DNA from 3 places in the Radiobacillus sp. PE A8.2 genome. Region 1 is predicted to be linked to each of the others. Evidence: riboswitches for the same ligand, from Rfam matches in the RefSeq annotation. Region 1 holds a riboswitch; each other region holds the start of a gene.

Region 1 (2,276 bases):
GAGCAATGTCATAACGCTCATCGTGCTTGATTTGATCCTCGAGGCCCATATTAACAGCCGCACTTTTCAAATAAGACGTTACAATATTCCAACCAACACGACCATCTGTTAAGTGATCAAGCGTCGACATCCTCCGCGCAAACGTGTACGGATGCTCATGCGTAACAGAAGCAGTAACACCAAAACCTAGGTGCTTCGTCACCGCTGACATTAGTGGAACAATCAGCGACGGGTCATTCACCGGCGTTTGTGCGCCTTGACGAACAGCTGCATCACGCGATCCATCATACACATCATAATAACCGAGCACATCAGCGATAAACACGGCATCAAACTGCCCTTTTTCTAAAATCTGTGCCAGCTCAATCCAATAGCTGCTATCCTTATAGCGATGCGACTGGTCTTCCGGGTGTGTCCATAACCCAGGTGACTGGTGTCCCACACAATTCATATCAAATGCATTTAAATAAATTCGTTTATTTGCCATTACAAATCTCTCCTTTGTTTGAATTTGTTCTTATACAATCGGGCTTTTTTGCCTATTCAATAACTCAACAAAATAGGCCAGTTGCTTCGTTAATCGTTCATGTGTTTCTATGTTTATGATCGGTTGTTCGGTATTCGTTTTGTCTATGTGATTGTCGGTCACGAATACGCCTTTCAAATTTTGCCCCTTTAACGTCGCAAGCAATGGCTTCAGCGTATACTCAATCGCCAGCATGTGCGCTGGGCTCCCACCAGTCATCAGCGGAAATACCGGTGTATCCTCCAACACATCCTGCGGCAATAAATCGATCAGCGCCTTGAGCACCCCCGTGTATGCCGCCTTATAAACCGGCGACCCAACGATCACCCCTCTTGCCCCTTGAAGCTTTGCGGCGATCTGACTAACGACTGGACTGTCAAACTTCCCTTCGAACAACACATCCTGCGGCACATCTTTAATCGAAACATGTGTTACTTTAAACCCTTTGTTTTGCAACGATCTGCCCAGGAATCTTAATACTAAATCAGATCTCGAATTCACGGACGGACTGCCTGATAAAATTACAATTTCACTCATATTGCTCATCCTCTCCTTTTTGGTCGTGCTCGGCTTTCATTTCGCAAATAAAAAAGACACCTTTTCTACGGAATCAGAATCTTTGTTCCTTAGATAAGTTGCCTTTAGTGGTCTAATCGGCATATTAAGTTTTAACTTGTTTTTTTCGTTGTTGTCGATTGCTTTTTCGGCAGCGTGTAGCGAACCTTTTCCGTCGCATCCACCTGCGTAATTATCCCATCATGAACCGTAATCACAATCGATCCGTACTCCATGTCCTTTAGCGTATCTAGAATGTGCGACACCTTCTCCTGATCCAGATCACTCATCCTGACATCCCCCTTATCGATGTTCTTTAGCATGCACTTTTTCCGAGGGCTATTTGCGATTGGCAGAAAAAACCGCCAATACAACAAAAAGCCCTCTTCCATAAGAAGAGGGCAGACATATGTAGTCGCTAGCTCTTCTTATCTTTCAAGCGATTAAGCTTGCTGGAATTGGCACAGTACTATTACAGTCTGTTGCCGAGGTATCGTCGGGCCAGTCCCTCCACCTCTCTGGATAAGAAAATCGATTAATTAAATTGTACTTAATAAGTTACATGCATTTTGATTATCTGTCAATTGGTTATTTTAAGAAAATTATAATTTTTTTGTTTGGAGGTGGGTAGGGTGCCACGGAGAAGCGAACGTTTATCACGGTGTGGGCTATGCGGTCACCACGGCCGTTATCTGTGACAAATACCCACTTTCACGAATTTGACGGCCACCACCGACCTTATTCTATGAATTAACTGCCATTCTGTCTCATTTCATGCAAATAAGCGCTCTGGTGGCCGCTCAGCCCTTGACTGCACGGATTTTCTTTAAATTAAGCGCATCTGTGGCCGCACAATCCGCACCACTCTAATGCCAAAGTTCTGCGGACACCACGGCCGTTATCTGTGACAAATACCCACTTTCCTGAGTTTGACGGCCACCACAGACCTTATTCTGTGAATTAACCGCCATTCTGTCTCATTTCATACATATAAGCGCTCTGGTGGCCGCTCAGCCCTTGACTGCACGGATTTTCTTTAAATTAAGCGCATCTGTGGCCGCACAATCCGCACCACTCTAATGCCAAAGTTCCACGGACACCACGGCTGCTATCTGTGACAAATACCCATTTTCACGAGTTTGACGGCCACCACCGACCTTATTCTGTGAATTAACTGCCATTCTGTCTCATTTCA
Region 2 (2,276 bases), on a different contig from region 1:
TGGCACTGCTTAACGCCCACTTGATGACACCTTCATCATTTACAACAACTTCTGTTTTTTCAGATGCTCCAATACCAGTTGCCTTCACTAATGCTTGATCTAAATCGTTTGTAATGTCTCTTACTGACTCAATACCAACAGATAGGCGAACAAGTTCTTCTTTAACGCCTGTTTCTTCAAGCTGCTGCTTCGATAACTGTTGGTGTGTTGTTGATGCTGGATGTATGATTAATGATTTCGCGTCCCCTACGTTTGCTACGTGTGACCAAAGTGACACATTATTAATCAGCTTTCTTCCTGCTTCTTTTCCACCTTTTATACCGAACACAATCATCGAACCAAAGCCGTCTTTCAAGATTCGTTTAGAAAGCTCGTGTGACGGATGACTCTCTAATCCTGGGTAGCTAACCCAATCTACTGCAGGATGATTTTCCAAGTGAGTCGCAAGCTCTGCAGCATTACGGTTATGGCGCTCCACTCGTAAATGCAATGTTTCTAATCCTTGGATAAGCTGAAATGCATTATAAGGACTAAGTGCTGCCCCGAAATCGCGAAGTAATTGCACACGAACCTTCGTAATAAAAGCTAGTGTTCCAAAATCAACGGCGTACTGTATTCCGTTATAGCTTGGATCTGGTTGTGTAAAGGTTGGGTACTTTTCTGAATTCCAGTTAAAGCGTCCGCCATCGATAATGATGCCGCCGATTGATGTTCCGTGTCCGCCAATCCATTTTGTAGCAGAATGTACAACGATATCTGCACCTAAGGTAATTGGCTTACACACATACGGTGTTGCGAATGTATTATCGACAATTAGTGGAACTCCTGCATCATGAGCAATCGCTGCGACCGCTTCTACGTCCAACACTTGTAATCCTGGATTACCAATTATTTCGCCGAACACCGCTTTTGTTTTCTCATTGATCGCTTCTTTAAAATTTTCCGGATTGGTTGGATCAACGAATTTAACATTGATGCCGTACCTTGGCAGTGTGATTGCGAAAAGATTGTATGTTCCACCGTACAGGTTCGTACCGGCAACAATTTCATCTCCTGCACTTGCCAGATTCAAGATTGATAGTGTAATAGCTGACATCCCGGAAGAAGTTGCTACTGCCGCAACCCCATCCTCTAGAAGCGCCATTCGTTTCTCAAACACATCGACCGTTGGGTTACCGATACGCGAATAAATATTCCCTGGCTCATCTAGTGCGAATAATCGCTCGGCGTGCTCTGTATCGTGAAATACGTAAGAAGTTGTTTGATAGATTGGTACTGCTCTTGAGCCTGTTGTTGGGTCGGGTGCCTGCCCGCCGTGTAGTGTTAGTGTTTCTAAATCGTACGTTGTATTATGTTCAGTCATTGTAAATTCCCCCTAAGTAAATTTTGCTGTATAAAAAAACCCTCTTCCAAAGAAGAGGGCATAATATTTCATTCCTCCTCTTATCTGCCAGGAATAATATTCCTGCAGGATTTAGCACCTTCTCAAGCTACGTATAGCTTAATGGTTGCCGGGCTTCGTCGGGCCAGTCCCTCCGCCTCTCTGGATAAGAGATCCATATCTATTCACTTTTTTTGAACACCTTAATTCGTCGTTAACTTACTTTGGATAATCGGTGCCCATTTTTCAAATTCTACAAGAAACCCATCATGACCAAATTTCGTTCCTACTTCATAATAGGTTGCTTCCTTGCCTAGCCTTTGCATATGGCTGATAAAGGCGTTTAATTCTCTTGGCGGGAAGAGTAAATCACCGCTATAACTAATCGAGTAAATTGGTGCTTCTATTAGTGCAGCTGCTTTTTTCCATCCGCCACGATCGCGACCAATATCGTACGTATCCATCGCTTTTAATAAATACAAGTAACTGTTGGCATCAAACCGTTTTGTTAATTTTTTACCTTGATAATCAAGGTAAGATTCAATTTCATAAGCTATCTCTTCATGCGCAACTCCTGCTGGTGCTCGCTGCTCACGTCCAAAGCGTTCATTAAATAAATCTCCGGAGCGATACGTGATCATACCAATCATTCTCGCTAAGCTAAGCCCGTGCTCTGGAATCGTTTCAGCAGTGTAATTACCGTTGTTCCATTTTGGATCTTGCAGGATAGCTAATCGAGCAATGTTATTAAATGCAATTGCATAATCGTTTAGGTAAGGTGTTACGGCTACCGGAAATAATAGATCCATATAATCGGGATATAAAATTCCCCATTCTAGCGCCTGCATGCCACCGAGCGATCCGCCAGTAACTGCCTTTACATGATCAATTCCTA
Region 3 (2,276 bases), on a different contig from region 1:
GATTCTTTTGTAACCATATGTTTACCTAAACAGTGAAAACAGGTATAGAACAGTATAAATATAATTGGACATTCATGAACGATATCGTTCAAATGAATTCCCAAAAAGGTAATGCTTATGAGATGATGTAATTAGAAGTTGATATTTAATCACCAAAGGAAATTATCGAATATAATACTATTATTAATGAAGAAGGTAGATGAAGTAATTATGGTAATATTTAAGGATTATTACAACAATGAAGTCGAATTGTCATTCGACGATCATCCTTTTTCATCAGGTCCAAAACATGTCTGGGTAATCTGCAGGTTCAACAATCAGTGGCTGTTAACGAAGCATAAAGATAGGGGCATAGAATTTCCTGGAGGAAAAGTAGAGGATGGGGAAACAGCGGAGGATGCTGCCATACGGGAAGTACACGAAGAGACGGGTGGATCAGTGGGAGAGTTAATTTATATTGGTCAATATTATGTGCGCGGAAAAAGTGATCATGTGATTAAGAATGTTTATTTTGCAACGATAGACATGGTAATTGAACAGGAAACTTACTATGAAACAGACGGACCGATATATTTAGCTGACCTTCCAGATCGAATTGCCTTGGATCCAGATTTCAGTTTTATGATGAAAGATGGTGTTCTGCCTAATAGTTTAGAACGGATCGATCAATTAAAAGTGTTTTAGAGACAACGTAAATAAAAGTTATTTTCAAATCATGTCAAAATCGCAGTTTGAATCATTGACAATATATACTAGTTTCGTTACGATAAAGTGCGAACGGACTCGATTTATCCTGAGCTGGTGAAGGGACAGGCCCAATGAAGCCCGGCAACCACCTAGAGATTAGGAAAAGGTGCTAACCTGTAGCAAGGACATGTTCCTTGAACGATAAGTAGAGTGGATAGGGGAAACCCTTTTATACCCGTGGCCAATACAAGCCAATTGTGGGTTACCCTCATATTTTAACATCATTAGTTAATACTTATATATAACTGCTTTTTCTGAACTTGAAAAGAGCTAATGTATATAATTCAAAGCAAATGACAGGGAAAAAGAGAAGTTCCGTATTACTTGTTTACATGAAGGAGGATTATGCAGAATGGCTGCAAATCGTCGATTATTTACCTCAGAGTCTGTCACAGAAGGACACCCGGATAAAATATGTGATCAAATCTCTGACAGCATTCTTGATGAAATTTTAAAAAGTGATCCAAATGCAAGGGTTGCATGTGAGACAACGGTAACAACTGGCTTGGTACTAGTTTCTGGAGAAATCACAACTAGTACATATGTTGATATCCCAAGTATCGTACGTAAGACAATAAAAGGGATTGGGTACACACGTGCAAAGTATGGTTTCGATGCGGAGACATGTGCTGTGCTAACTGCAATTGATGAGCAATCACCTGATATTGCAGGTGGGGTAAACCAGGCGTTAGAGGCGCGCGAAGGTACGATGACGGAAAGTGAGATTGAATCTATTGGTGCTGGTGACCAAGGTTTAATGTTTGGCTATGCCAATAAAGAGACACCAGAATTAATGCCGTTACCTATTTCATTAGCACATAAGCTTGCTAAGCGCTTATCTGATGTTCGTAAAGATGAAACACTAGATTACTTACGCCCGGACGGTAAAACACAAGTAACCGTTGAATATGATGAAAATGACAAGCCGATTCGTATTGATACGATTGTCATTTCCACACAGCACCACCCAGAAGTTGAATTAAGCCAAATTCAACAGGATATTAAAGAAGCGGTTATTAATCCAATCGTTCCTAAAGAATTGCTTGATGAGAAGACAAAATACTTCATCAACCCAACAGGAAGATTCGTAATTGGTGGACCTCAAGGGGATGCAGGATTAACAGGACGTAAAATTATTGTAGATACGTACGGTGGTTATGCGCGCCATGGTGGCGGTGCATTTAGTGGGAAAGACGCTACAAAAGTTGACCGCTCAGCTGCATATGCTGCGCGTTATGTAGCGAAAAACATCGTCGCAGCTGATTTAGCTGATTCTTGTGAAGTGCAATTAGCATACGCGATCGGTGTAGCCGAGCCGGTTTCCATTTCAATTAATACATTTGGAACAGGCAAAGCAAATGAAGAAAGCTTAGTTGCAGCAGTACGTGCCGTATTTGATTTACGACCAGCCGGCATTATTAAGATGCTTGATTTAAGAAAACCCGTATACAAAGATACAGCTGCATACGGACACTTTGGTCGTACAGATATCGAATTTACTTGGGAAAAAACAGATAAAATCGATAGCT

Evidence for each region. A riboswitch is a leader RNA that binds a small molecule or an ion and turns the genes downstream of it on or off. The one in region 1 is predicted to bind S-adenosylmethionine.
Region 2: it holds a riboswitch for S-adenosylmethionine, as region 1 does, so the genes downstream of both, ACI6MV_RS12985 (PLP-dependent aspartate aminotransferase family protein) here and ACI6MV_RS07495 (YezD family protein) in region 1, are expected to answer to the same signal.
Region 3: it holds a riboswitch for S-adenosylmethionine, as region 1 does, so the genes downstream of both, metK (methionine adenosyltransferase) here and ACI6MV_RS07495 (YezD family protein) in region 1, are expected to answer to the same signal.

The regions. Positions count from the first base shown of each region.
Region 1 covers NZ_JBJGXI010000010.1:44,266-46,541, reverse strand. Annotated here, with positions in the region: gene ACI6MV_RS07505 (LLM class flavin-dependent oxidoreductase) at 1-487, opposite strand, end outside; gene ssuE (NADPH-dependent FMN reductase) at 518-1,063, opposite strand; gene ACI6MV_RS07495 (YezD family protein) at 1,195-1,371, opposite strand; SAM riboswitch class I at 1,507-1,610, opposite strand.
Region 2 covers NZ_JBJGXI010000022.1:40,179-42,454, reverse strand. Annotated here, with positions in the region: gene ACI6MV_RS12985 (PLP-dependent aspartate aminotransferase family protein) at 1-1,363, opposite strand, end outside; SAM riboswitch class I at 1,441-1,554, opposite strand; gene metX (homoserine O-acetyltransferase MetX) at 1,585-2,276, opposite strand, start outside.
Region 3 covers NZ_JBJGXI010000043.1:35,573-37,848, forward strand. Annotated here, with positions in the region: gene ytkD (RNA deprotection pyrophosphohydrolase) at 187-684, shown strand; SAM riboswitch class I at 786-895, shown strand; gene metK (methionine adenosyltransferase) at 1,100-2,276, shown strand, end outside.